Regions from separate parts of the Microbacterium zouquanmingi genome, predicted to be linked through region 2. Evidence: predicted binding sites of a transcription regulator. Region 2 holds the regulator's gene; the other holds the start of a gene.
What was found. Region 2 encodes HspR, which represses chaperone genes until heat shock. Its sites were predicted from a motif close to AAGTTGAGTCNNNNNGACTCAACTT; they were not measured.

Region 1: ACTU6U_RS08890 (ATP-dependent Clp protease ATP-binding subunit) is a predicted target of HspR. The motif match lies at 6,872-6,896, and genes of this name have one in related genera.

The regions. Positions count from the first base shown of each region.
Region 1 covers NZ_JBQPQZ010000003.1:393,953-408,367, reverse strand. Annotated here, with positions in the region: gene ACTU6U_RS08915 (ATP-dependent helicase) at 1-1,554, shown strand, start outside; gene ACTU6U_RS08910 (EI24 domain-containing protein) at 1,557-2,414, shown strand; gene ACTU6U_RS08905 (DNA-formamidopyrimidine glycosylase family protein) at 2,407-3,180, shown strand; gene ACTU6U_RS08900 (transferase) at 3,260-3,667, shown strand; gene ACTU6U_RS08895 (LysR substrate-binding domain-containing protein) at 3,691-4,299, shown strand; gene ACTU6U_RS08890 (ATP-dependent Clp protease ATP-binding subunit) at 4,317-6,857, opposite strand; gene ACTU6U_RS08885 (glutamine amidotransferase-related protein) at 6,974-7,696, shown strand; gene ACTU6U_RS08880 (glutaminase) at 7,680-8,135, opposite strand; gene ACTU6U_RS08875 (cation:proton antiporter) at 8,132-9,337, opposite strand; gene purU (formyltetrahydrofolate deformylase) at 9,441-10,292, shown strand; gene ACTU6U_RS08865 (NAD(P)H-dependent flavin oxidoreductase) at 10,320-11,360, opposite strand; gene ACTU6U_RS08860 (DUF6412 domain-containing protein) at 11,406-11,699, shown strand; gene ACTU6U_RS08855 (YidC/Oxa1 family membrane protein insertase) at 11,766-12,512, shown strand; gene ACTU6U_RS08850 (EamA family transporter) at 12,531-13,478, opposite strand; gene ACTU6U_RS08845 (M18 family aminopeptidase) at 13,575-14,415, shown strand, end outside.
Region 2 covers NZ_JBQPQZ010000003.1:53,066-67,480, reverse strand. Annotated here, with positions in the region: gene mgtE (magnesium transporter) at 1-225, shown strand, start outside; gene ACTU6U_RS07285 (Pr6Pr family membrane protein) at 228-905, shown strand; gene ACTU6U_RS07280 (flavin monoamine oxidase family protein) at 862-2,229, opposite strand; gene ACTU6U_RS07275 (lactonase family protein) at 2,300-3,325, shown strand; gene ACTU6U_RS07270 (heat shock protein transcriptional repressor HspR) at 3,345-3,773, opposite strand; gene ACTU6U_RS07265 (DnaJ C-terminal domain-containing protein) at 3,804-4,793, opposite strand; gene ACTU6U_RS07260 (nucleotide exchange factor GrpE) at 4,801-5,448, opposite strand; gene dnaK (molecular chaperone DnaK) at 5,451-7,310, opposite strand; gene ACTU6U_RS07250 (SMP-30/gluconolactonase/LRE family protein) at 7,463-8,575, shown strand; gene ACTU6U_RS07245 (DUF3817 domain-containing protein) at 8,533-8,994, opposite strand; gene ACTU6U_RS07240 (RIO1 family regulatory kinase/ATPase domain-containing protein) at 9,255-10,202, shown strand; gene ACTU6U_RS07235 (MFS transporter) at 10,189-11,598, shown strand; gene ACTU6U_RS07230 (MarR family winged helix-turn-helix transcriptional regulator) at 11,600-11,902, opposite strand; gene ACTU6U_RS07225 (hypothetical protein) at 12,119-12,703, opposite strand; gene dcd (dCTP deaminase) at 12,744-13,349, opposite strand; gene ACTU6U_RS07215 (NAD(P)/FAD-dependent oxidoreductase) at 13,426-14,415, shown strand, end outside.

The sequences.
Region 1 (14,415 bases), 340 kb from region 2:
CCGGTCGCTTTCCTCGAACCGGTCGCCGATCCGCTCGGCGACCTCGCCTCTCGTCACGCGCGCACGCACGGCCCTTTCACCACGGATGCTGTCGCCACCCGCTTCGGGATCGGCACAGCTGTCGCGCGCCACACTCTGCAGCGCCTCGAGCAGTCCGGGCGCATCACGAGCGGATATTTTCTGCCCGATGCTGCCGGGTCTGCCACCGAGAACGAGTGGTGCGACACCGAAGTGCTGCGGCGCTTGCGGATGCGCTCGCTCGCAGCGATCCGCGGCAGCGTCGAGCCGGTCTCTCCCGACGCGTATGCGCGATTCCTCCCGGATTGGCAGCACCTCACGCGGCCCCTCGAAGGAGTCGACGGCGTACTGGCCGTGATCGAGCAACTGGCCGGCGTTCCCATTCCCGCCAGCGCGTGGGAGACGCTCGTCCTGCCGTCGCGGGTGCGCGACTACTCCCCCGCGCTGCTCGATGAGCTCACCTCCAGCGGTGAGGTCGTCTGGGCAGGCCACGGCACTCTGCCTGGAAGAGATGGCTGGGTGTCGCTGCATCCCTCCGATGTCGCATCTTTCACGCTCCCGGTGGCAGACGACGAGACGCCCGATGAGCTCGAGAGCGCGCTGCTTGCGGCTCTGGCCCGCGGAGGGGCATATTTTGCGGCGCAGCTGAAAGAGATGGTCGCCGCCGAGAACGAGCAGTCCGTGCTCGAGGCACTCTGGAACCTGACCTGGTCGGGGCGGGTCACCAACGACACCTTCGCTCCCGTGCGCACGCTTCTCGCGGGCGGTTCGCAGGCGCATAAGTCCGTGCGACGGGCGCCGCGCACGCGAACGTTCCGCGGAGTCTCGTTCACCGGCAATCCGGCCCCACGGCCGACGGCAACAGGTGGCCGCTGGTCGCTTCTGCCGCAGTCCTCCCCGAGCGACGGCGCCGATGCGAACCGACGCGCCACGGTCTCGGCAGGTCTCCTCCTCGACCGCTACGGCGTCGTCACGCGCGGCGCCGTGCAGTCTGAAGGCATGCCAGGTGGCTTCGCTCAGGCGTACCGCATCCTCGCGGGCTTCGAGCAGGCCGGCCACTGCCGCCGCGGCTACGTCATCGAGCAGCTGGGAGCCGCGCAGTTCGCAGCATCCGCAACTGTCGACCGGCTTCGCACCTTCGCGAATCTTCCCGACCCGGCCCCCCTCCGCACGATCACACTCGCGGCAACCGATCCCGCGAACCCTTACGGTGCCGCGCTCGCGTGGCCGAAGCGCGAGAGCGTCTCGCATCGCCCCGGCCGTAAGGCGGGCAGCCTGGTGGTGCTCGTCGACGGTGACCTCACGCTCTACCTCGAGCGCGGAGGCCGCACGGTGTTGGCTTTCACCGACGACTCGGAAGTGCTGCGCGCTGCGGCATCCGATCTCGTCGCGACGTCGCGCGCCCGCCGACTCGAGACCCTCACGATCGAGAAGATCAACGGTGACGCCATCTACGGCACGCCCTTCGCGACCGCCCTGCAGGAAGCGGGCTTCGTTGCGACCCCACGCGGGTTCACCCTTCGAAAGGCGATCTGATCGTGTTCAGCGAGTTCTTCACCGGTGTCGGAACGCTGTTTCGCGGCTTTCGGATGTGGAAGACGCACACCCGCCTCATGGCGCTTGGCCTCATTCCCGCGTTCATCGCGTGGGCGGTGCTGCTCGTGGCCGTGATTCCGCTGATGATCTGGCTCGCGCCGATCACCGATTGGATGACGCCGTTCGCAGACGGCTGGACCGAACCGTGGCGGAGCGGGCTGCGGTTCGGCCTGGGAGCGGTGATCGTGATCGCAGCGCTCGCGCTGTCGGCTGCGATCTTCACGGCGCTCACGCTGACGATCGGCGATCCGTTCTATCAGCGCATCTGGCGAGGCGTCGAGCGTTCCCTCGGCGAAGATCCCACCGGTGAGACCGGCTTTTGGACGACCATCGGCGAGGGCATCCGGCTCGTCATGCTCGGCATCCTCGTCGCCCTTCTCACGCTGTTGATCGGCTTCATTCCCGCGGTCGGTGGGATCACGGCATCCGTCATCAGTGTCGTCCTCAACGGCCGGCTGCTCGCACGCGAGCTCACGGGGCGCGCATTCGACGCACGCGGACTCACCGGATACTCCCGATCCGGGATGCTGCGCGCAGGGCGAGCCCGTGTGATCGGCTTCGGCGTCGCGACGCAGCTGTGCTTCCTCGTGCCGTTCGGCGCGATCGTGACGATGCCGGCCGCGGTCGCCGGTTCCACTCTGCTCGCGCGCGACCTGCTGCAGCGGACGGATGCGCAGGCCGACGCTGCGGTACGGCGGCCGCAGGGGTCACAAAGTGTCGCTTCCGCGGCTCAGATGCGGCACGAAGCGACACCTCCCACGCTGGGTGCGGCGCCGCCGCCGGAGGCTCCGCGTGCCTGAGGGCGATACCGTCCTGCGTACCGCACGACGCCTTGATGAGGCACTTGCGGGGCACGAGGTCACCCGCTTCGATCTGCGCGTGCCCCAGGCCGCCACCGTCGATCTCACCGGGGCGACGATCCACAGGTGCGCGGCCCGAGGCAAGCATCTGCTGATGCGCATCGGCGACTTCACCCTGCATTCGCATCTGCGCATGGACGGCGCCTGGCTGCTGTACCGGCCGGGCGAGAAATGGCGGCATCCGGCGTTCAGAGTCCGCGCAATCGTCGGCACGCGGACGCACGAGGCGGTCGGGGTCGACATCGCCGACATCACTCTGGTTCCGACTCGTGACGAGCCGCAGCTGACCGCTCACCTCGGCCCCGATCCGCTCGCGGAAGACTGGGATGCCGCAGAGGCTGCGAGACGCCTCAGCAGCGATCCGCGCAGCATCCACGTCGCGCTCCTCGACCAGCGCAATGTCGCCGGCTTCGGCAACGAGTACGCGGCTGAGCTGCTGTTTCTGCGCGGAATCCTGCCGACCACTCCGGCTGCCGACGTCGATACGAGCGCACTCCTCGACCTCGGCGCGCGAACGATCCGCGCGAACCGCGATCGCGTCGATCGCACCTTCACCGGAGTGAACCGCCGAGGCCAGACGACCTGGGTGTACGGTCGCGCGAACCGTCCCTGTCGCCGCTGCGGAACACTCATCCGGCGCGACGCGCAGGGCGCTGACCCGACCCGCGAACGGGTCACTTTCTGGTGTCCGAGCTGCCAGCGGTGAGGATCATCCCGATTCGGGAATGAATTCGGCATTCTCGTGGTTGTGCTTATATCCGGGCAGTTCCGGACTGGGAGGAATCTTGGGTAAGAACTACATCGATATTGAAGACGACCACGGCGCGACGCTTCGCTATCGCAAGCACGTCAACGGCCGAGGGCTGATCGCGCACGGCGCGAAGGTGCACCCGAAGGCTGTTGTCGAGGTTGGCGCCTATGTCGAACCGGGGGCGCGCGTAGGTGCAGGCGCCCACTTGATCCGCGGAGCGTGGATCGAACCAGACGCCGTCATCGGCGAGAACGCCTACATCGACGCGCACGCGCACATCGGCGCGGGTGCGGCCGTCGGAGACGGCGCCCACATCGGCGTCCGCACCGAGATCGGCGCGGGAGCACTCATCGCTCGCGGCGCGCGAATCGGAGACGACGAGATCGTCGCCGCGGGCCTGCGCATCACGACCGACCGCAAGGGACTCTGGCTGGCAGCCTGACCCCCGCCGGGTAGCCTGATTCCATGGCAACGCGCACGATCGACCCCCGCACTTTCCGTCTGGGGGTCGTTCCTGGCGCGACAGCCGGCAAGTGGATCGACACGTGGAAGCAGCGGATGCCGCGCATCCCGATCGAGATCGTGCCGATCGAGTTCGCGTCGCAGCGCGTTGCGATCGAAGAAGTGGATGCTGCGCTCGTGCGCCGTCCGCTCGAGGACATCGACGACCTGCATGTGATCCCGCTGTACGACGAGGTTCCCGTCGTCGTGGCATCCGCAGAGTCGCATCTCATGGCTGTCGATCAGCTGACTGCCGACGACCTCGTCGGCGAAGTCCTCATCACGCCCGGCGATGACGTGCTCGGACCGCTGGATCTTCCGACTGTCGCACCGGGGTTCGCACCGATCGCGACGACTGAGGAAGCCATCGCGACCGTGGCATCAGGCGTCGGAATCGTCGTGGTGCCGATGTCACTGGCGCGGCTCCATCACCGCAAAGACGTCGGCTACCGGCCGTTGCTTGCAGGACGAACGTCCCCCGTCGTGCTCGCCTGGCGGCGAGAGCACACGACGGAGGACGTCGAGACTTTCATCGGAATCGTCCGCGGCCGCTCCGCGAACTCTTCGCGCTAGTCGAGTCGCGCCCCGGGTCAGCCGACCAGCACCAGCGCTTCGACCGTGAGGCCCCCGGCCCCGGCATCCACACGGACCGCGCCGCCGTCGACGAGGTGACCTGCGACCAGCAGATCCGCGATCCGGTCATCGACCTCGCGCTGGATCAGCCGGCGCAGTGGACGCGCACCGTATTCGGGCTCGTAGCCGTGCTCGCCCAACCATTCCACCGCAGCATCGGTCACCTCGAGCGTCACCGAACGATCGTCGAGCCGCGCTGAGGTCGCCCGCAGCATCAGCCGTACGATCTCGCCCAGCTCCGAACGGCTGAGCTTCTGGAACAGCACGATCTCATCGATGCGGTTCAAGAACTCCGGACGCATGGCCTCACGGAGCTTGCCCATCACCCTGGCCCGCAGATCCTCCATCGACGAGAAGCCGTTGGCGGAAGCGTCCTCGGATGCCACGAATCCGAGTGCGCCAGAGCGCGACGCGAGGAACTCCGACCCGACGTTCGACGTCATCACGATCACCGTGTTGCGGAAGTCCACCGTGCGACCCTGACCATCAGTGAGGCGCCCGTCATCGAGCACCTGCAGCAGCAGGTTGAACACGTCGGGGTGCGCCTTCTCGATCTCGTCGAACAGCACGATCGAGTACGGGTTGCGCCGCACGCGCTCGGTGAGCTGACCGGCCTCGTCGTAGCCGACGTATCCCGGAGGGGCACCGACGAGACGCGACACCGTGTGCCGCTCGCCGAACTCGCTCATGTCGAAGCGGATCACGGCGTTCTCATCGTCGAACAGGCGATCGGCGAGGGCCTTCGCGAGCTCGGTCTTTCCGACACCGGTCGGGCCGAGGAACAGGAACGAGCCCACCGGCCGTCGCGCATCACCCATTCCGGTGCGACTGCGGCGGACGGCGCGTGCGACCGCGGTCACGGCGTCGTCCTGCCCGATCACACGATCGTGCAGCTCGGCCTCGAGGTCGGCGAGACGCTCGCGCTCACCTTCAGTGAGACGGCTGGCGGGGATGCCGGTCGCACGAGCGATCACCTCTGCAATCTCGCGCTCGTCGATGACAGCCTCACCTGCGCTGAGAGCAGACCCAGACGATGCCGCATCGATCCGCGCCTGCACGGCAGCGGTCTCATCGCGCAGCTGCGATGCCTCCTCGTACTTCTCGGCTGTCACTGCCGCGTTCTTGCGTGCCTCGATGTCGGCGAGCTCGGCCAGGAGAGCCGAGGCGTCCACGGGAAGACCGAGCTTCAGCCGCAGCCGCGCACCCGCCTGATCGATGAGGTCGATGGCTTTGTCGGGCAACACTCGGTCAGGCAGGTAGCGAGCGCTCATGTTGACCGCGGCGCGCAGCGCAGCATCCGTGTACGTCACCTGGTGGTGCTGTTGGTACGCGTCCTTCAGCCCCTCCAGAATCCGCACAGCGTCGTCGGCGGACGGCTCGTCGACTTTGACGGGCTGGAAGCGGCGCTCCAATGCCGGGTCCTTCTCGATCCGGCGGTACTCGTTGAGTGTGGTCGCGCCCACCATGTGCAGGTCGCCACGAGCGAGGCGAGGCTTCAGGATGTTTCCGGCATCCATGCCGCCGTCACCTGCGCCACCGGCGCCGACGACCGTGTGCACCTCGTCGATGAAAACGATCACTTCGCCCTCTTGCGCGGCGATCTCATCCATCGTCTTGGTCAGGCGCTCCTCGAAGTCGCCGCGGTAGCGCGTGCCGGCCAGCATCCCAGGAAGATCGAGCGTGATCACGCGACGCCCCTCCAACTGTGCGGGAACCGAACCGTCGACGATCGCCTGAGCGATGCCGTCGACGATCGCCGTCTTGCCGACGCCGGCCTCACCGATCAGCACGGGGTTGTTCTTCGTACGACGGCTGAGGATCTCGATCGTCTGCTCGATCTCATCCGAACGCCCGATCACCGGGTCGAGTTCGCCCGCGCGTGCGCGGGCGGTGAGGTCGATACCGTACTTCTCGAGCATGGAAGAGCCGGATGCCGCGGCATCCGATTCTGGATTCTCTCCGCCGACCGGGGCGGCGACATGCTCGCGCGCACCCTGTGTCAGGGCCTCTGCGGTGACGCCGGCCTGGGCAAGGACCTGTCCTGCAGGAACGTCCTGTCCGAGCACGAGCGCGAAGAAGAGGTGCTCGGGGTCGATGTAGGTCGCACCAGCCGAGCGCGCCACCTGGTACGCGTGGAACAGGGCTCGGCTCGCGCTCGGAGTGATAGTCGCCGCATCCGCGCCCGTTGCCTCACCGGGCATCGGCAGTCGCGCCTCCACCGCAGAGATGACCTGCGCGGGGGTCACGCCGAGGTTCTTGATCGCACGCGCGACGGCATCATCCTCGACGATCGTGCGCAGCACGTGCAGCGCGTCGAGTTCGGTCTGACCGCGCTCGAGCGCGAAGCGTCCGGCGCGCTGCAGGATCTGCTGAGTGCGCGCGGTGAGGAACCGGCTGAGGTCGATGGATCGCGCCTGCCGGGCCTGTTCGCCTGCGAGGTATCGGGCGAGGAAGTCGTCGAACGATCCCGCGCCGGCATCGTTGAAGTCGTTGGCCATTTCATCCTCCTGAAAACTTGAGTCTTGTTCACTCAAGTATAAAGTTGAGTGTACTGCACTCAGGTTCAACGTGGGGTGGGCCGGAGTATTCCCGTCGCCGCGAATAGAATCATGAGATGGCCTCGATCCTGTACGTCTGCGTGAGGCCGGAGCAGGGCGCGGCAGATGCCGAGCACCGATCGTTCCGGCGCGCTCTCGGCGTTCCCTCGCTCGACCGATGGAACCTGCTCGACCGGCCGCTCGAGGAATCGATCTCCGACCGCTACGACGGCATCGTGGTCGGCGGCTCCCCGCTGAACGTCGTCGTCGACGAACGCAGCGACCTGCAGAAGCGCGTCGAGGAAGACCTTGAATCGATCGCCCGGAGCGCGATCGACGGCCACCTCTCCGCCATGTTCACCTGCTACAGCATCGGTGTCCTAACCCGGATGCTGGGCGGCACAGTCGGCACGGCCGTCCCTGAATCCACCCGTGCAACAAGCATCCGCCTCACCTCCGCCGGCACGGCCGACCCGCTCTTCGCGGCGAGCACACCCGCGATGTCCGTGCTCACCGCGCACAAGGAGGGCTCGATCGAGCCACCGCCGGGCGCCGTGCTCCTCGCCACGAACGACGACTGCCCCGTGCAGGCATACCGGGTCGGCGACCGGCTGTACGCGACGCAGTTCCACCCCGAGGTCACACCACAGGACTTCGTGGATCGGATGGCCTACTACCGCACGACCGGCTACTTCGACCCGCACGAGTACGATCTGACGGCCGAGCGTGTGCTCGCGGCATCCGTCGACGGCACCGACCTGCTCGCGCGCTTCCGAGCGTTCGTCAGCGACCGGTCTTGAGGTCGATCTGCTCCTGAAGGTATGTCCCGAGCGGCCGGTACGAGCTGCCTGACCAGCGCACCATCGGCACACCGTCCTGCAGCGCGAGCGGCCCCGAGACGCCACCGGCATCGACGGCTGCCACGTCGATCACCGACCAGCCCACGTGGACGACGTCTCCCTCTCGGAATCCGCCGCGCAGAGCCATCTGTCTGCGTGCAGCGCGTTCACGCGCCGATTCTGCCGCGTAGCCGCGGCGGCCAGGGTCGGCCGCCCGCAGGATCTCCCCGGTGGCGAGCACTCCCTCATCCGTGAGCAGCAGAACCCCCACGTGCCAGGCCTCGCCAACGCGCACGATCCGCTGACCGCGCCACCGCGAAGAGCGCTCCTCGCCGAGTCCTTCTTTCGGGATGCCGGTGAGCGCCGCCCGTGCCGCACGCAGCACGTGGACGCAGCTCACAGCTCTCCAGGAGGCTCGGTCGCGGCAGGGGCGAGCTTCGCTCGATCGCCGCGCAAGATCATGCCGATGAGGGGATACAGCAGCACCGAGAGCATGCCAGCTCCGACCAGCGCTGCGGCAATGGCCGGGCTGAGCAGCTCTTCACTCACGCCGATGGCGGTCACCGCCACGATGATCGGCAGGCCGGTGGCAGCCAGCATGCCGATCGCGCCGCGCTCGCGCAGCGACGCTCCGCGGGGCGCAGAGAACTGCGCCGCGGTTCCGCGGATTACCAGCAGCGCCACCAGCAGCCCTGGAACGAGGGCGAGCGCAACAGGTGACGCGAGCAGCGAGCCGAGATCAAAAGTGACGCCGGTGTAGATGAAGAAGATCGGCACGAGCAAGCCGAAGGCGATGGCCTCGAGCTTGCTCTCGATCGCCTCCGCGTCGGCCTTCGGCGCCCTGGTCATGATGATCCGCCACACCGCGCCCGCCACGAACGCGCCGAGCAGCATGTCGAGATCGAAGAACACACTGAGCCCGACGAGACCTGCCAGAAGCATCAGCACGAATCGCACGCCGAACTGCTCGGAAGTGTGCAGGGTCGCCCTGATGAAGTCGTGTAGCCGACCGTGCGAGGCACGGCGCGCGATGAAGATCACGATTCCGGCGAGCAGCACGAACGCGAGGAGGATGGCTGCGGCCACCGGTGCACGCCGGGTGCTGAGGAAGATCGAGATCGCGATCAGAGGAAGGAACTCCCCGACCGTCCCGATCGCGGTCACCACCTTGCCGAACGGAGTTCCCAGCTCACCGGCATCGCGCAGGATCGGCATCAGCGTGCCGAGGGCCGTCGAGCTGAGCGCGATTCCGATCACGACCATGCTCTCGGAGGGCGCGATCAGCAGTCCGACGCCCACACCGAGCACGAGGCTGAGCACCCAGCCGATCGACGCGCGCACGAGAGGGCGCCCCGCTACGGCGCGAAAGTCGATCTCCGCTCCGGCCATGAAGAACAGCATCGCCACGCCGAAGTCCGAGAGCCGATCGACCACGACGCCAGGGGCGACCCACCCGAGGACCGCGGGACCGATGAGGATGCCGAGCGCGAGCTCGAAGACGATGATCGGCACGCGTACGGCTCGGCGCAGCCCCCTGGCGAGCAAGGGGGCTGCCACAGCGAGCACCGGTATCAGGATGAGTCCCATGTCACTCGCGTTCACTCGCTCAGATTAGCGACATCTCGGCGCTGGGAACGCACCCGCCGATTCGCCAGCGCCGCGGTGCACGGGGCAGAATCGATGCACACCCCTGCAAGGAGCATCCATGTCTCAGATCGATACCGCACGTCTGCTCATCGCCTGCGATGACCAGCCCGGGATCGTCGCGGCCGTCGCGAACGCCCTCGCTCAGCACGGCGCGAACATCATCTCGCTCGACCAGCATTCCACGGATGCCGCGGGCGGGCGCTTCTTCCAACGCACGGTGATCCACCTTCCGGGGCTCGCCGCCGCCCGCCCAGAGCTTGAAGCATCGCTGAGCGAAGTGGCAAAGCGATTCGACATGGAGTGGTCTCTGCACGACACCGCACGCCGCAAGCGCGTCGCGATCTTCGTCTCGAAGTACGACCACTGCCTGATGGAGCTGCTCTGGCGCCAGCAGCGCGGACAGCTCGACGTCGACATCACCATGGTCATCTCGAATCACCCCGATCTCGCGGAGGCCGTGCGCACGTTCGGCGTGCCGTTCATGCACATCCCCGCCACGGACAAGGCGGCGATGGAGGCGCGTCAGCTCGCGCTGCTGCAGGGCAACGTCGACCTCGTCGTGCTCGCGCGGTATATGCAGATCCTCACCGATGACTTCATCGAGCAGGTCGGGGCGCCGATCATCAACATCCACCACTCCTTCCTGCCGGCCTTCATCGGCGCGAACCCCTACGCACGCGCCAAGGAGCGCGGAGTGAAGCTCATCGGCGCCACCGCGCACTACGCCACCGCCGACCTCGACGAGGGGCCCATCATCGAGCAGGACGTCACGCGCGCCTCGCACGCCGATTCCGCAGCGGATCTGCAGAATCGCGGCGCTGACGTCGAGCGTCAGGTGCTCGCTCGCGCCGTGCAGTGGCACGCGGAAGACCGCGTGATCGTGCACGGTCACTCGACCGTCATCCTGTAGCCCACCCTGATTCCGGGCGGGCGGATGCTACGCCGAGAGCCCAGCAATCAGCTCAGCGAAGACGTCGGCCGCATGATCGCGGGTCGCCAGCGGCGCGCCCTGGCCGAGCCAGAGCGACTGCAGCTCGCCGAGGTTCTGCTGTCCTGCCGCCGTGCGGAAGCGACCGGTGAGCCAGTTCTGCATCGGGAACTGCGCGATCGTGCCGCTGGCCTCGATCGCCCGCACTGCGCGGTTTCGCGCGCCGCGCGCAAGCCGGCCGCTCATCGCGCGGGTCAGCACGCTCTCGTCCGCAGCCGTCGCGCGGATCGCCGCGCGGTGCGCATCGTTCGCGGCGGATTCCGCAGTCGCGAGGAAGGCCGTGCCGACCTGAACCCCGGATGCTCCGAGCGCGAGCGCAGCAGCCACACCTCGCCGGTCGGCAATGCCACCGGCCGCCACCACAGGAACAGAGAGGGCGTCTGCCACCTGCGGCACGAGCGCGAACGTGCCGACCAGGGAGTCTTCTGCCAAGCGCAGGAACGACACCCGGTGTCCGGCCGCCTCCGCGCCCGAGGCGACGACGACATCCGCACCACCCTCCTCAAGAGCGACGGCTTCGGCGACCGTCGTCGCGGCCCCGATCACGCGGATGCCGCGACGATGGGCCTCGTCGACGATCTCGGCCGAGGGAACTCCGTAGACGACGCTGAGCGCCGCGGGAGCTGCCTCCCAGATGGCCTCGATCTGCTCGTCGAGCGAGGGCAGATACGCCTCAGGGCGAGAGGGGATCTCGACGCCGACGGCCTCGTAGAACGGTTGGAGCGCCTGCGCGAAGACGGTGTGCTGGGGACCGGGGAGGACCTCATCACCCGTCGGCAGCCAGATGTTCAGTGCGAACGGCTGGTCGGTCGCCGCACGCAGCGCCGCGGCCGTCTCGCGGATCCGCGCTGCGTCGTATCCGTACAGACCGTAGGCGCCGAGACCACCAGCGTTGCTGACCGCCGCGGTCAACGCGACCGATGACATTCCGCCGAACGGACCGAGCAGGATCGGATGCTGAATGCCGAGCACTTCACGCAGATCACTCATGCCCTCCACGGTACGCCTCGGTGTGAAGCGAGTACCCTGTGTGACATGACATTCTCCGGCGCACTCGAGCAGCTGATGCAGCTGGTCGCGTCTGTGCTGGGGCTGACGGCGATGCCCGATCTCTCCACGATGGAGATCGCCGTGCTTACCCTCGCCGTCGCCGTGCTGGCCGTCACGACCCTTGCTGTCGTGATCACGCTGGGCATCTTCCAGACCGGCCAGGGTTCATCGCCGCATCCGCTTCGCGCCATCGGCGCATCCGTTCTGCTCGCCCAGAGCGATCCGGGAGCCGCAGGCCATCCCCGTCCGAGGGCGCCGGGAGTCGCGCGCGCCGTGTGACCGTCCGTTCGTGACGGGAACACGGCACACCGCCGACCCCTCCCGACACTTCGAACGGACACTCCCTTGGACATCTATGCCTTCCCGCCGATCGCGGCGGTCCTCGACTTCGCCTACAACGCACTGACCGCGCTCTCCGCTCTACTCGAACCTCTCGCGGGTTCTGCGGCCTCAGCTGCCGCCGTCATCCTCGTCACTCTCCTCATCCGCGCACTCCTCATCCCTGTCGGCATCTCGCAGGCCAAGGCCGAGCAGACGCGCGCCCGACTCGCGCCGAGGCTGCGCGAGATCCAGAAGCGCCATAAGAAGAACCCCGAGCGGCTGCAGCGCGAGACCATGCAGATCTACAAGGACGAGAACACCTCGCCCTTCGCCGGATGCCTGCCCGTGCTGTTGCAGGCTCCGATCGTCGGCATCCTCTACTCGCTGTTCCTGCGCGCCGATATCGCGGGCCACCCCAATGAGCTGCTCAGCCATGACCTGTTCGGGGCCTCACTCGGGACGAGCCTGTCGAGCATGCTGGTCGATGGACCCTTCTCGCTCGCGACGCTGCTCGTGTATCTCGCGCTCATCGCGATCATGATCGGCGTCGCGGAGGTCACGCGACGCGTGTTCCGTCCCGTTCCGGTCGATGACTCGCCACTGTCTTCCCCTGGGATGCTGCGCATGATGAACGCTCTGCACTACTTCTCTGCGGTGTTCGCCGTGTTCGTCCCGCTGGCGGCATCTCTGTATCTCACCGTGACCGTGGCATGGACGCTCGGGCAGCGTGTGATCCTGCGGCGTCGCTACCCGCTGCCCGTGGCTGCGTGAGGACCCGCGTGAACGTGGTCAGTTCGGGGCGATCGGAATCGCTCCGGTGAAGACGCCAGGCTCTTCGGGGCCTTCTTCACCGGGCGGTGCGCTCTTCGCCCGACGCACGCTCAGCGCCGTGCCCGCACTCGCTGCGACGACGAGCGCGATGGCGGCGAGTTTCAGCGGCGTCGCCGTCTGGCCGAGGACGAGCCAGCCGGCGAGCGTCGCGAAGGCCGGCTCCAGGCTCAGCAGCACGCCGAACACGCGCTGCGGCAGACGCCGGAGCGCGGCCAGCTCGAAGCTGTACGGGATCACCGATGACAGCACAGCGGTCAGGACTGCGAGCAGCAGCAGCGCCATCGCGTCGCCCGAAGTGCTCAGCGCCACGACTGTCGGGATGCCGACCGGGAGCAGCAGCACGGATGCCACGAGCAGACCGACGACAAGACCGCCGCTGCCAGGGATCGCTTCGCCGACTGTGGCGCTCATCCGGATGTAGAACACCCAGAACCCGGCCGCGATCAGGATGAAGATGACACCGAGGAGGTCGAGCGGCTCGGCACCCAGCATCCCGTCGAGACCGAGCAATCCCATACCGGCGAGGGCGAGCGCGACCCAGACGCCGTCCATGAGGCGGCGGGTGAGGACGGCCGACAGAAGCAGGGGCCCTAAGAACTCGATCGCGACCGCGGGTCCCAGCGGTACCCGCTCGATCCCTGCGTAGAAGAAGCCGTTCATCCCCGCCAGTGACACTCCGAACAGTGCCGCGCTGACCCACTGCTTTCTGTTCCAGCGTCGAACGCGCGGCCGCACGAAGACGAGCAGGATGAGCGCCGCGATCCCGATTCGAAGCGAGGTGACGCCCCACGCGCCGAGGGCAGGGAACAGCTGCGCCGCGATGGCCGCACCGAACGGCAGCGACAGGCACGAACCGATGACCAGCACGACGCCGACTGCGGGGCGGGATGCAGGGATCGAGGTCACCCGTACAGCGTGCTCCCCACCGGCCGGTCTCGTCCAGTCGGCATTGACATCCGGTCGTCGACGGTCGGGTCCGGCATCGCGGATACGATCGAAGGCATGGTCGTCACCGCTTCTGCTCTTGCCCACGCCGAGGATCTCGCCGATTTCGTCGAGGCTTCTCCCTCGAGCTATCACGCCGCCGCCGAAGTCGCCCGACGCCTCGAGGATGCCGGATTCACCCGGCTCGCAGAAGAAGACGCGTGGCCGGCGCAGGCCGGTGGCCGCTTCGTCGTCGTGCGCGATGGCGCGGCGATCGCCTGGGTCGTTCCGGCCGATGCCACCGCGACCACACCCTCACAGATCTTCGGCGCGCACACCGACTCCCCCGGCTTCAAGCTGAAGCCCAAACCGACGACCGGCTCACGCGGATGGCTGCAGGCGGGTGTCGAGGTGTACGGCGGTCCGCTGCTGAACTCCTGGCTCGACCGCGAGCTGCGCCTTGCCGGGCGCCTCGCGCTCGCTGACGGACGCGTTGTCCTCGCTGACACCGGAGCGCTGCTGAGACTGCCTCAGCTCGCTGTGCACCTCGACCGCGAGGCGAACAGCGGCCTGGCTCTCGACAAGCAGTTCCAGACCCAGCCGGTGTGGGGTCTCGGCGACCCCACCTCCGAAGACCTGCTCGGTGAGCTCGCCTCGTCAGCGGGTGTGGATGCCGCAGCCATCCGCGGCTTCGATGCCGTCGTGGCGGACTCCGCACGCGGCGCGGTATTCGGCAAGGACGACGCCTTCTTCGCCAGCGGGCGGCTGGATGACCTGGCATCCGTCCACGCCGGTGTCGTCGCGCTGACGTCGCTGTCCGACGCGTCGACGGGCTCGGGCTCCATCGCCGTGCTCGCGGCGTTCGACCACGAAGAGCTTGGCTCAGCATCGCGCTCGGGCGCTGCCGGCCCCTTCCTCG
Region 2 (14,415 bases):
GCGATCACCTGGGTGGTCTTCGACTGGCACATCGGACTCGTGATCGGATGCACGTTGCTTGCCATCTGCACGGTGGCGGCGACCGTCGGAGGAATCATGCCGATCATCGCGCGAATGATCAAGGTCGATCCCGCCGTGTTCTCCAACCCGTTCATCACGACCTTCGTCGATGCCACCGGGCTTGTCATCTACTTCCTCGTCGCGAAGGCGATCCTGGGGATCTGAGGGTGAAAGCACGGTTCGCATTCGGCGTGCTTCGGCTCGCCACGGCAGCGGTCTGTCTGATCGCGCTCGTGCATCGGCTGTTCTGGGGGCTCAGCTCGCAGACCATCGCCGGCCGGAACTTCTTCGCGTATCTCACGGTGGAGTCGAACTGCGCACTGGTCGTGCTGCTCGTCATCGGCGGAGTGCTCGCCTTCCGCCGCGCGGAGGATCCGCGCTGGTTCAGCATCGCCCTCTCGCTCGTGCTCACCTGGACGATCACCGCGGGTCTCGCATTCGCACTGATCGTGTGGCAGGCGGGGCTCCGCGGCATCCGTGTCGATGTGCCCTGGTCTGATCAGGTGCTGCACTTCTGGCTGCCCGCGTTCACCGCGATCGCGTGGACGCTGACTCCCGGACACCGCTCCGTGACCTGGTGGATCATCCCCTGCTCGCTCGCCTTCCCCCTCGTGTGGGGTGGGGTGACGATGTGGCGCGGGCCGATGATCGGCTGGTATCCGTATTACTTTTTGGACCTGCGCCAGGTGAGCGGATTCGGCGAGTTCGCCGTGACGAGTGCACTGGCACTGGCGATCTTCGCGCTCGTGGCCACGGTGCTGGCGGTGATCAGCCGGGTGAGTCCCTCGCGGCGGAAGAAGGTCAGTCGGTCTGCTGCACGGGCAGGAACGGCACAAGCGACCTGAGCGCCTCGAGCAGTGCCTCCTGCTCTTCGAGTTCGGCGAAGTCCGCGGCTGCGGCGCCGCCCACGACGCCGACGAGGATCGCATCGCCGGTGACCGGCAGCAGGTTGATCCAGGTCCGCACAGTCTGATCGCCGCCGACGGTGTGCCAGATCGCGGCACCTGTCTCCCAGAAGGGTTCGTCGTAGCGCAGCCAGATCGACTCGATGTGGCCCATGCCGAGCGCGTTGATCGCACCGCGGTGCGAGAACGGCAACGGTGGCGAGAACTCGATCCGCTCGGTCTGCAGGACGCCGAGCGGCACGGTGACCACGACCCGATCGAAAGAGGTGGATTCGCCGGTGCCGAGGCGCAGGCTGACACCGGAGTCGTCGTAGGCGATGCGAGTGACGGGAGATGACAGAGTGAGCTGGGCGTTCGCGAGCATCTCGGTGATGTGCGCGTCGAAATCACCGGTGATGGCTCGCCGGGCAGCGGATGGCATTGACGGAGGGAACCAGGACGAGACGGTGTCGGCATCCGCCCCCGACGTCGTCGCGAGGTAGGCCAGGAGCGCCGCGAGATCGGGGTCCTCAGGGTCGGCACCGGTCAGGGTGAGCGCTTCGGCGAGCGAGACGTCGGTCGGAAGAGCCTCTGCGACAGTGATCGCCGCATCCAGTGGTGCGTTCGTGACCGGCTCGATGTCGCCGTCCGGTGTGCGCCACACTGCGGACGCGAGATCCGTCGCCTGCGGCAGGTCCAGCTCGTCACGGCTGATGTCCTCGCCTTCGGCGAGCGCGGGCAGCAGCCATCCGCCGAGCTGAACGGGAAGCGCCCAGTCGTCATCGATCTGCGAGAGCGTGCGGCCGCCGACTCTGTCACGCGCTTCGAACACGGTCACGGAGAGATCGGCGTCGGCAAGGCTCGCCGCGACGGTGGCTCCGGCGAGACCCGCGCCGATCACGGCGATCCGCTCTCCGCTCGTGGCTGTCGCACGCAGGCGCATCGCGGCGCTCTCGCCGGAGTGGATGGCACCGCGGATCGTGGCGGGGTTGTCGACATCCGTCGCCTCACCGGCGAAGAAGACGCGATCCGCGATCGGTTCTGCGAGCGTCGCGCGTGTGGACGACTGCACGCCGATTCGGGTGAAGCTGACCGCTCCGTGCGAGTAGGGGTCGGTGGCCCAGGTGCTCCGGATGCTGCCGGCAGGCGCGGGAACCTCGGTGACCGGCAGCGGCGTCAGACTGCGGGTCGGCGTGGGGGTAGGCGCAGGCTCGGGCGTGCACGACACGAGCAGCACTCCGAGGGCGCCGGCTCCGGCGCCGATCAGCAACTCACGACGCGACATCCTCACCCGCGCCAGACTACCCGCTCTGCCCGTGCGCGTGACGGCGCGAGGGCGCAGCTACGATCGAGGCATGACTGATTCCGCCCTCGTTCTGGTCGCCAACGCTGGGGAAGGTTCCATCAGCACCTTCCGTTTCGAGAACGGGCAGCTGGAGCGTCTGGCCGTCAACGAAGGACTCGACGGATGCTCGACGTTCGCCGTCGACTCAGAGCGCGACCTGGTCTATGCGGGCGTGAAGGGACCCACCGGCATCCTCACACTCGCCCTCGACCGCGAAAGCGGGCGGCTCACGCCGCAGTCGCGCCTCGACCTCCCCGATGGAGGAATGAACTACATCGCACTCACTCGGGGCGGAACGGGGCTGCTCGGCATCTCGTACTCGGGGGGCTTCGGAATCAGCTGCGCGGTCACCGACGGCGTTGTGAGCGAGCCGGTGTCGACGATCACGTTCCCCAACCTGCACTCGGTGCTGCCGAGCGCCGACGGCCGGTTCGCCTACTTCGTGTCGCTGGGTGCCGACCTCGTCGCGCAGTACGCACTCGACGATGATCTTCGCCTCATGCCGCTGGACCCCGAGACGGTCGCCGCTCCCGAGGGAAGCGGTCCTCGACACCTCGTACTGAACGAGGCGCAGGATGCGGTGTATGTGCTCACCGAGTTCTCCGGCGAAGTCCTCCACTACAGCCGCGACGCCTCCACCGGCGCGCTCACACTGCAGGGCACCACGACGGCGTATGACACCACGAAGAGCCTCGGCCACAGCGTGTTCGGAGCAGACCCGCTCGCGCATCACTACATCTGGGGAGCCGACCTCCACTTCGGCGCGAACGGCACACGGCTGTGGGCCACGGAGCGCACCGAGAACACGCTGGGAGCGGTGTCCGTCGCGGCCGACGGATCGGTGTCGGCGGCGGAACGGTTCACCGTCACCGAGCTGCAGCCGCGCGGCTTCGCGCTCAGCCCCGACGGCGCCCACCTCATCGCGACCGGCGAGAGGTCGACGCAGGTCTCGCTGTACGCCGTGCAGGATGACGCGCTCGAACTGCTGCAGCGCGCCGAGACTGGCAAGGGCGCGAACTGGGTCCGCTTCGTCTGAGCAGGCCTGATCGCGGAGCCTACTCCGCGTCGCTTCGCCCGCCAGGGCGCCACAGCACGACCTCGGTCGAACGGCGGATGCGACGTCCACCGGTCACTGGCGTGACTCCCGTGGCACCGGCGGCGAAGACGCGCACACCGGGACGGTTCTGTCGTTCGGCGCGCAGCGCGCCTTCAAGATCGAGGACACGGCGGCGCAGCATCCGCACCTCGTCCTCGAGGTCGAGCAGTCGAGCGATCGCCGGCAGGCTCATGCCCTCAGCGCTCATCCGCGCAACCTCGCGGAGCTGCTCGATGTTGCGCGCCGAGTAGCGGCGGGAGCCTCCACGCGTGCGGCCGGGCACGACAAGACCGATGCGATCGTACTGACGCAGCGTCTGCGGGTGCATGCCCGCGAGCTCAGCGGCGACGGCGATGGCGAAGACTGGAGCATCCTCATCGTCAACCATTGCCATCACCTCCGAGACTCGCGTACATCATCAGGCCTGCGCCTTCGCCATCATCTCGCCGCGCGGATTCTCCTTGGGCTCTGCCGCCTGGAAAGCGAGCAGCGCCTCGCGCGCCGCGTCATCCAGGTGCGAGGGCACAGCCACCTGCAGTTCAGCAAGCAGGTCACCGGTGCCCTTCGAGGTCTTCACACCTCGACCCTTCACCCGCAGGATCCGCCCCGAGGGCGTACCGGGTGCGACACGCAGCTTGACCACGTCGCCGGCGAGGGTGGGGACCTCGATCGTGGCACCGAGAGCTGCCTCGGTGAAGGTCACCGGCACCGTGAGGCGCAGGTTCAGACCGTCTCGCGTGAAGACGGGGTGCGAACGCACCTTGATCTGCACGACGATGTCGCCGTTCTCTCCGCCATCGGGCGACGGACGCCCACGGCCGCGCAGACGGATCTTCTGTCCGTCTGCGACACCCGCGGGGATCTTCACCTTGAACGGCTTGCCGTCTTCACCCTGCAACGTGATCGTCTCACCCTGCACAGCGGTGACGAAGTCGAGCGTTGTGCGCGCCGTGACGTCGGCGCCCTTCTGCGGTCCGCCGAAACCGCGGTATCCGCCGCTCGTCTGGCCGAAGCGGCCGGAGCCGAAGCTCCCCCCGCCCTGGCCCTGGTTGAACATCGCGAAGATGTCCTCGAAGTCGGCGCTCTGGCCACGGCCGCCCTGCCCGAACCGGCTGAAGACGTCTTCGAAGCCGCCCGCGGCGCCCGCACCGCCCGAAGTGAACCGCGCACCCGAGCCCATGGCCCGGATCTCGTCATACTCCTTGCGCTGCTCCGCGTCAGAGAGCACCGAGTATGCCTCGCTGATCTCTTTGAACTTCGCCTCGGCCGCTGCATCCCCCTGATTGGAGTCAGGGTGATACTTGCGCGCCAGCTTGCGGTAGGTCTTCTTCAGATCCGCATCGCTGACATCCTTGGCGACGCCGAGCGTCTTGTAGAAGTCCTTGTCGAACCAATCCTGGCTGGCCATAGATCACCTACTCTGCGGGAACAGCGACGACGACCTTCGCAGGTCGCAGCTCGACATCGCCGAGTCGGTAGCCGACCTCCACGACCTCGAGGATCGTGGACTTCTCCGCTCCCGGAGTCGGCTGCTGGAAGATCGCCTCGTGGTGCTGCGGGTCGAAGTCCTCCCCGGCGGCACCGTAAGCGATGACACCGAGACGCTCCACGACCGCACGCACCTTCTCGCCGATCACGAAGAAGGGCGTGCCTTCCTGCAGATCGCCGTGGGCCGCCGCGCGATCGAGGTCGTCGAGCACCGGAAGCAGACCCTTGGCCGCCTCACCCTTCGCTCGCGCGATCTCGACGTGACGCTGCTCCTCGGTGCGCCGACGATAGTTGGCGTACTCGGCCTGCAGGCGCTTGAGGTCATTGAGCATCGCAGACTCGGCATCTGCGAGAGCCGCGTCACCCGCGGCCGCTTCGTCGCTCTGTTCCGCGTTCAGGATGTCGTCGACCGTCAGTTCGTCCGCACCGTCGGCGGGCGACTCGTCGGCGCCCTCCGCGGCTGCGGCCTCTGCGGCGTCGGGGTTCACCTGCGACGCGGGGCCGGATGCCGTAGCATCCGACCCCTCGTCCTCAGGCCGAACCTCGCCGTTTTCGTCGAAGTTCTTCTCTGCCATGGTTACTTCTTCTCGTCCTCGTCGTCGATGACCTCGGCGTCGACGACATCCTCATCGGATGCTTCGTCTGCCGGAGCCTCGCCCTCAGCGGATGCACCAGCTGCAGCATCTGCCTGCGACTGTGCGTAGATGGCCTCACCGAGCTTGCCCTGCGACTCGTTCAGCTTGTCGAGTGCAGTCTTGACCGCGTCGTCGTCTTCGCCGGCAAGAGCCGCCTTCAGAGCGTCGACGTCAGCCTGGACCTCGTCCTTGACCTCGGCGGGGAGCTTGTCTTCGTTCTCCTTGATCAGCTTCTCGATCGAGTACGACAGGGTCTCGGCCTGGTTGCGCTGTTCGAGAGCCTCGGCGCGCTTCTTGTCTTCCGCAGCGTTCTCTTCGGCCTCGCGCACCATGCGCTCGATGTCGTCCTTCGACAGCGACGAGCCGCCGGTGATGGTCATCGACTGCTCCTTGCCGGTGCCCTTGTCCTTGGCGGACACGTGCACGATGCCGTTCGCGTCGATGTCGAACGTGACCTCGACCTGCGGCATGCCGCGGGGAGCCGGCGCGATGCCGGTGAGCTCGAAGGTGCCCAGCGGCTTGTTGTCACGAGTGAACTCGCGCTCGCCCTGGAAGACCTGGATCGCGACGGACGGCTGGTTGTCGTCTGCCGTGGTGAAGGTCTCGCTGCGCTTGGTCGGAATCGCGGTGTTGCGATCGATGAGCTTGGTCATCCGGCCGCCCTTGGTCTCGATTCCGAGGCTCAGAGGGGTGACGTCGATGAGCAGAACGTCCTTGCGCTCGCCCTTGAGGACACCGGCCTGGAGGGCAGCGCCGACGGCGACGACCTCATCAGGGTTCACGCCCTTGTTCGCTTCCTTGCCGGTCTCGCGCTTGACGAGCTCAGCAACTGCGGGCATACGGGTCGATCCGCCGACGAGCACGACGTGGTCGATGTCGGCGACCTTGACGTTCGCCTCGCGGATGACGTCTTCGAACGGCTTCTTCGTGCGGTCGAGGAGGTCCTTGGTGAGGTCCTCGAACTTCGCGCGAGTGATCGTCTCGGACAGCGAGACGGGGCCCGACTCGGTCAGCGACAGGTAGGGCAGGTTGATGGAGGTGCTGGTCGAGCTCGACAGCTCCTTCTTGGCCTGCTCGGCTGCTTCCTTCAGACGCTGGAGGGCAATCTTGTCGCCAGAGACGTCGACGCCGCTGGTCTCCTTGAACTGCTTGATCAGGTGGTCGACCAGACGCTGGTCCCAGTCGTCACCGCCGAGGCGGTTGTCACCCGAGGTGGAGCGCACCTGAATCGTCGAGAAGTCGTCGTCCTTGCCCACTTCGAGCAGCGAGACGTCGAACGTTCCGCCACCGAGGTCGAAGACGAGGATGAGCTCGTCCTCCTTGCCGCGGTCAAGGCCGTAGGCCAGAGCTGCAGCGGTCGGCTCGTTGATGATGCGCAGGACGTTGAGGCCCGCGATCTCACCGGCTTCCTTCGTCGCCTGACGCTCAGCGTCGTTGAAGTACGCGGGGACGGTGACGACGGCATCCGTCACGGTGTCGCCCAGGTAGGACTCTGCGTCGCGCTTGAGCTTCATGAGGATGCGCGCGGAGATCTCCTGCGGCGTCCACTTCTTGCCGTCGACGTCGAAGCCCCAGTCAGTGCCCATGTGGCGCTTGACGGATGCAACGGTGCGGTCGACGTTCGTGACGGCCTGGCGCTTGGCGGTCTCGCCGACGAGCACCTCGCCGTCCTTCGTGTATGCGACCACCGAGGGGGTCGTGCGGAAGCCCTCGGCGTTGGCGATGACCTTCGGCTCGCCACCCTCGAGGACGCTGACGACGGAGTTCGTCGTTCCGAGGTCGATTCCTACAGCACGTGCCATGCGATTCTCCTTCTGGTTGAAGTACGTAGTGAAGATATGGGGCGAATCAGAAACCTGAGTCGCAATGGCTCAACTGTATCGCGAGCGTGAAATGCTGTCAAGTGAACTTGATATGAACAGGCTCAACTTTTGCACTGACCTAGGATCTCCGTATGCATCGGTCGCGTGTCCTCCCTGCTGCGGTCGCGACGGCGGCCCTCCTGGCATTGTCAAGCGGGCTGTCCGGCTGCGCGCCGGCGCTCGGCGTCGGGGATTGGAAGCTGGAGCCCATCTCGTGGGATGCGCAGACCTTCGGCGACGTCGACGTCGCCTTCGGCATGTCAACAGTCGCCGCAGACGGAGTCGGAGGCTTCTGGAGCGGTTCCGCAGGCTCCTGGCTGCGCGTCGGAGCCGACGGCGAGACGCTCGCTCGATTCAACATCGAGGTGGAGCATCCGCTGCACGGGATCGGGGATGTCGCGGCACTGTCCCCCACCGAGCTGGTCGCGGTGCGATCCCGGAATGAACCGGATGCCACGCCAGGGCTCTCCCTCGTCGACATGGAGACGCTCGAGTACACCGACGTGCCGATGAAGCCGCTGCCGGAGGACGAGCCGGATCCGGCCGGCTTCGACTTCGGCGACTTCATGTTCGGCGCGCTGGCCGTGCACGACGGCGATGCCTACGTGATTCGATATCAACCGACGCCACCCACTCCCGCGATCGACTCCGAGGTCCTGCGCATCGATCTCGACACGGGCGAACGCGAGGTCGTGCACCGCGAAGCGCTGACGTTCGACGAGTCGACGCCGTCAGCTCCCGGAGCGCCGCCGGTCGACATCGATGTCGACGCCGAGGGCCGCATCTACCTGGCCACTCCGGCGAACCGCATCGTGCTCGCGCCCGACGGCACAGAGCTGTCCCGCACTGCCCAATCGGCGACTCGTCCTGTCGTCGCGGTGCGCCCGGATGGTCTCGCGCTGTGGTGGGGCGGCAGCGCAGAACCGTCGACAGCCGAGTCGGTCATCGTCGGCGGATCAGCCGAAGCCCGCGACCTGATCAAGGCGCGGCAGTCGTGCGACGAGCTGTACCGGCAGGACGCACTGCACCTGACATATGCGGACGAGCAAGAGCCGCTATCGCTGCTGTGCAGCCCGAATGCCGCCGCATGGGTGGGAGATGCGTGGGTGGTCGCGGTCGGCGGCGAGGGTGATGGCGTGCTCGTGCGGCTGACGCCGCCGGCTCACTTGCCGCCGGGAGGGCCGACGGTCAGCAGCACGACGTAGAGCGCCACGACGGCGACGGCGATGAGTGCCACAAGCAGGCCGGCGTGATTCAGGAACCAGCGCATCGTCTTGTCGTACCAGGTGCGGTCCTGCGGGTGCTCGCTCTCCTCGAGACGCCAGGCGCCCTCGAGTCGGCCCTTGCGGTGCAGCCAGATCTCCATCGGGATGGTCGCGAAGGGGACGATCGCGCTCGCGACCGCCAGGAGGCCGAGTCCGATCGACCAGCGCTGGTTGAAGGCGACGAGGATCGCCGTCGCACCATAGGAGAGGAACACGAAACCGTGGATGCCTCCGGCGATCGTCACCACGATCCCCGGAGCTCCGACAGCCCTGGCGATGAGCGCGGAGATCAACAGGGTCCAGGTGATCGCTTCGGCGATGGCGAGGACGCGGTAGAGGCTTGCAGGTGTGCGGAACATCGTGCTCCTTGTTCGTGGGACGAATCAACCGTACGTCACCCGGAATAGCAGTCACCTGACGGCGCGTCTGCCCGGCGCGTGGATGGACACCAACCGCCGTCCCACCTAGGCTTGCTCGTGCACCGGGAAGTATCCGGAAGATTCCGCGAGAGAGGAGCTGTGACATGAACGCTGTCGTTGTCGCGCCTCTCGCCGAACATCTTCTTCTCGAGGCCGCCCGCTACTGATCTGCGCGTGGTCTCCCTTCCGGAGCAACCACCGTGACTGATCCTTCTGCGTCCACCGACGCATCCTTCTTCTTCAACGAGAATCTCTCGTTCGCCGACGTCGAGCCCGGCGAAGACCAACGCTGGTCCACATGGCCGACGATCACCCCGACCGAGCGCGGACCTGTGCCCTGGCCGAGCTGGGTCGTGACCTCGGCCGGCGCACTCGACACCGAACTCGGCGTGCTCAAGACCGGCAAGGAGGCGGACGTGTTCCTCATCGAACGCGCCGTCCCCGACGACCCATTCCAGCGCACCCTGCTCGCGGCGAAGCGCTACCGCAGTCCCGAGCATCGATCGTTCCGTCGCTCCGGCATGTACACCGAGGGCCGAAAAGTGACCGACTCCCGCGCCGCGCGTGCCGTCGCGGGCAAGACGGCTTTCGGCCGCGAAGTGGCGGCAGCCGAATGGTCGTTCGCGGAGTTCGAGGCACTGACGCGCATGTGGCAATTGGGTGCGCCGGTGCCGTATCCCGTGCAGGTGAACGGCACCGAAGTGCTGATGGAGTTCATCGGTACGGATGCCTCGGCCGCTCCGCGCCTTGCGCAGGTGCGCGAGGATCGGCGGACGCTGGCGGACTATTACGCGCAGATCGTCGAGATCATGCGCATCTTCGCGGGCGCAGGCTTCGCGCATGGCGACCTGTCGCCGTACAACCTGCTGGTGCACGGGGGGCCGCGTGCGGGTGATCGACCTGCCGCAGATCGTCGATGTCATCGTGAACCCGCAGGGACTCGATCTGCTGCATCGCGACTGCGTGAACATCTGCGACTGGTTCACAAGGCACCGGGTCGAGTGCGACGCCGAAGCGCTGTTCGCAGAGCTGGTGGCCTCGTCGTACGCGTGAGTGAGAGCGCGCCGCGCGAGCTGTGCGGCGCGCCCGGCGCGCCGCAACCCGGCGTTCACCAGATCCGGCCAGACTGCGAGCATGAGTGCATCTGAGGATCCCCGCGTTCCGCGCCCTGAGGCGACAGCGAACAGCGGCGCGGTCGGGGTCGTCGGCCTGGAGCTGCGCGGTGAGACCGAGGCGCCGAAGAAACAGATCTACTCATGGGCACTGTGGGACTGGGCGACGCAGCCGTTCAACACCGTCATTCTGACGTTCATCTTCACGGCCCTCTATCTGACGACCTCGCAGTTCCTGCCTCCCGAGATCGCCGCACTCGACAAAGGCGACGCGATCCGCAAGGCGGCCGAGGCCGACCTGGCCTCTGGTCTCGGGCTCGGCTCGACGATCGCCGCCTTCGCGATTCTGCTGCTCGCGCCGGTGCTCGGACAGCGTGCGGATGCCGCGGGCCGCCAGAAGCTCTGGCTCGGCATCGGCACCGGCGCGCTCATCCTCTGCATGTTCGGGCTGTGGTTCGTCGAGCCGACTCCCACGCTGTTCTGGCTGGGCGTCGTGCTGATCTCGGCGGGAGCAGTGTTCGGCGAGATCGCCGCAGTGAACTCCAACGCCATGCTCGTCGGCATCGCGAATCCGAAGACCGTCGGCAAGATCTCCGGACTCGGCTGGGGCTTCGGCTACATCGGTGGGGTCGTCGCCCTCATCATCGTCATCGTCTTCTACGCGCTGAACTGGTTCGGCATCTCCGACGAGGGCGGCCTGCCGTTCCGCCTGATCGCCGTGGGCTGTGCGGTATGGGCGATCATCTTCAGCATCCCGATCTTCCTGAATGTTCCGGAGCCATCGATGGGGCGCCCCGAGCGCCGAGTCGGGTTCTTCAGGTCGTACGTGCTGCTCGTGAAGGACGTCGTCGGGCTGTACCGCTCCCCTGAGACCCGGCCGACGTTCTGGTTCCTGCTCTCCAGTGCCGTGTTCCGAGACGGGCTGGGCGGCATCTTCGCCTTCGGCGCGATCATCGCCGGGCAGGTGTTCGGCTTCGAGTTCCTCGAGCTCGCGATCTTCGGCATCGCGGCGAACCTCATCGCGGGTGTCTCGACGATCCTCGCCGGACGCCTCGATGACCGGTTCGGCCCGAAGCGCATCATTCTCTTCGCGCTGGCCGCGATGGTGATGGCAGGCCTCGCAGTCTTCTTCCTCGTGGATGCCGGAACGATCGTGTTCTGGATCGGCGGACTGCTGCTGTGTGCTTTCGTCGGGCCCGCGCAGGCGGCATCGCGGTCGTTCCTCGCTCGCGTCACCCCGGCAGGACGCGAGGGGGAGATCTTCGGCCTCTACGCGACGACCGGTCGCGCGGCGAGTTGGATGGCCGCAGGGGCCTGGACACTGCTCATCGTGCTCACGCACGACACGGCGTACGGCATCCTCGGCATCATCCTCGTACTGATGCTCGGATTCTTCCTGTTGCTGCCCGTGAAGTCGCAGCGGGTGGGCTGACTCACTTCGTCCAGTTATCGGCGAGCTTGCCGAGCAGGCGGGCGAGCTCGCGCGCCTCGTCGTCGGTGAACGAATCGAGCGCTTTCGAGAGCACTTCACGCTGCTCGCCGCGTATGCCGCGACCGATGCGACGACCTTCTTCAGTGAGCGCGATGCGCGTGCGACGCGCATCATCGGGGTCGGCCTCGCGCTGCACCATTCCGCGCTGAACGCCCTGCTGCACAAGACGTGACGCGCGGGGACGAGCACGGAAGTGGCAGGCGCGACGACCACTGATCCGCACCACGCGGGCCAGGCGAAGCATGCGGGCTAGATGAAAAACGTCGGTTGCACCCATGCGCAACCGACGTTTTTCATCTCCGCTGACCGTTCGAGTGGGCGTCCCCGCGCGCGTCGAGAACCAGAGCCAGCCGAGAACAGTTTCGTCGGTGGCGAGCGCCTGCGACGCGCGAAAGTGTTCTTCCGTGGCCGCGTCTTCCGTGGCCGGGCCTTCCGGCCGCGCTGAGCTACGCCGGCGACATCAGCCCGGAAGGCCCGAGACCACCATGAATCCGATCGCACCGAAGAACAGCACGGCAAGCCCGCCGTAGATCGCGATCGTCCAGCCGCGGTAGCTCTGCCCTGCCGTTCCGCCGGCAGCCGGGCTGACGTAGTTCCGGGTCGCTTCATCGCGAGCCGTCGCGGCGCGCGACGCAGCAGCGCGCGACTCGGCCTTCTGCGCAGCGGTCGGGGGCACAACCTCCTGCTTGTGGGCGGATGCCGAGGACCACGTGTCATCCGGCGCCCAGGTCCTGCGCTGCCGGAGCGCAGGAGCGGCCGCATCCGGTCCGACGCTCTCGGACGGTGCGGGCGGGATGACCGGCTCTGGGCTGGGTGGCGGCGGCGCGGCGGCGAACGCGGGTGGCGGCGGCACTTCGAACTGTTCGATCGCCGCGTCGGCGTCGGGAGCGGTGACGGTCTCCGGCGCCGGGACCTCGAAGGCTTCCACACCTGGCGTCGTGGTGGGTGCCAGGGTGGACGCCGAGGGCTCACCACCGTACGCTGGCGCATCGGAGGCGGCATCCGCCCCTGGGTTCTGCGGGTTCTCCGTGTTTTCGCCGCTCACGCTCTCGATACTACGTGCGGGCGCGGCGAAGCGCGCCGGGTCATCCGCCGAGCGACCCGACATCGGTGTTTCCGACGTCGGTGCGGTGGAAGTTCTGGAACGACCGGGATGCCGTCGGCCCGCGCTGCCCCTGATAGCGGTTGCCGTACGGGCCGGAGCCGTAGGGGTTCTCGGCAGGAGACGTCAGGCGGAAGAAGCAGAGCTGCCCGATCTTCATTCCGGGCCAGAGCTTGATCGGCAGCGTCGCCACGTTCGCGAGCTCGAGGGTGACGTGACCGGTGAAGCCTGGGTCGATGAAGCCCGCGGTGGAGTGCGTGATGAGGCCGAGGCGTCCGAGCGACGACTTGCCCTCGAGGCGCGCGGCGACGTCGTCGGCAAGACTGACCTGCTCGAAGGTGGCACCGAGCGCGAACTCCCCCGGATGCAGGATGAACGGCTCGTCGGGCTTCACCTCGATGAGGCGGGTGAGCTCAGGCTGGTCCTCGGCAGGGTCGATGAACGGGTACTTGTGGTTGTCGAAGAGGCGGAAGTACCGGTCCAGACGCACGTCGATGCTCGAGGGCTGAATCATCTCGGGCTCGTGCGGGTCCAGCCCGATCCGGCCGGATGCGAGTTCTGCCTTGATGTCGCGATCACTGAGAAGCACGCAACCAGCGTATGGCATCGGCCGCGGCGCTGATGCGTCTGGCATCCTGGACTCAGTTGACTACACGGAGGTGGCAATGGCGCACTCGATCGTCGTCGGCGCGGGCATGGTCGGGCTCGCGACAGCGTGGCATCTTCAGGAGCACGGCGTCGAGGTGACGGTCCTCGATCGCACCGACGTTGCCGCCGGTTCGTCATGGGGAAACGCGGGCTGGCTCACACCGAGCAAGACGATCCCGCTCGCCGATCCGAGCCTGTGGACCTACGGGCCGAAGGCGCTGATCGATCCGGATGCTGCGCTGCATGTGCCCTTCCGGATGGATCCGAAGCTCTGGGGGTTCCTCGCCAGATTCGCCGCGCACGGCACGACCCGCGCATGGGATCGGACGATGGCCGCACTCACTCCGATCGACAAGCTCGCCCTCGAGTGCTTCGACGAACTCACCGACGGCGGCGTGGACTCGTGGACCAGAGAAGGCCCTTTCGTCGTGGGCTTCGCGGCGGAAGCGCACGCCAGAGGATTCCTCCGCGAGATCGACGGAGTGATCAGGCACGGACAGGATGCTCTACTCGAACGGCTCGACTCCCCTCAAGAGCTCGCCCCGATGCTCTCGGACGCCGTGACCGTCGCCTACCGGCTGGAAGGACAGCGGTTTCTCGAGCCCGCCCCATTCGCGCAGGCCCTCGCGGATGCGGTCGTCGCGCGCGGCGCGACGCTGCGCACTGGCGCCGAGGTCGCCTCGGTCGGCGGTGGCAGCTCAGCCAGCGTCACCCTTTCCAGCGGCGAGCGCCTGTCCGCCGATTCCGTCGTCATCGCCACGGGTGCCTGGATGCCGAAGCTCGCGCGCAAGCTCGGCGTGCGGATGCCTGTGCAAGCGGGGCGAGGGTACTCCTTCACTGTCGAGACCGCGCAGAAGGCGGAGCATCCGGTCTACCTGCCGATGCAGCGCATCGCCTGCACGCCGTATCAGGGGCGGTTCCGGATCGCGGGGACCATGGAGTTCCGCGGGCCTGACGAACCGTCGCAGCCGCGGCGAATCCAGGCCATCATCAATCAGGCGCGGCAG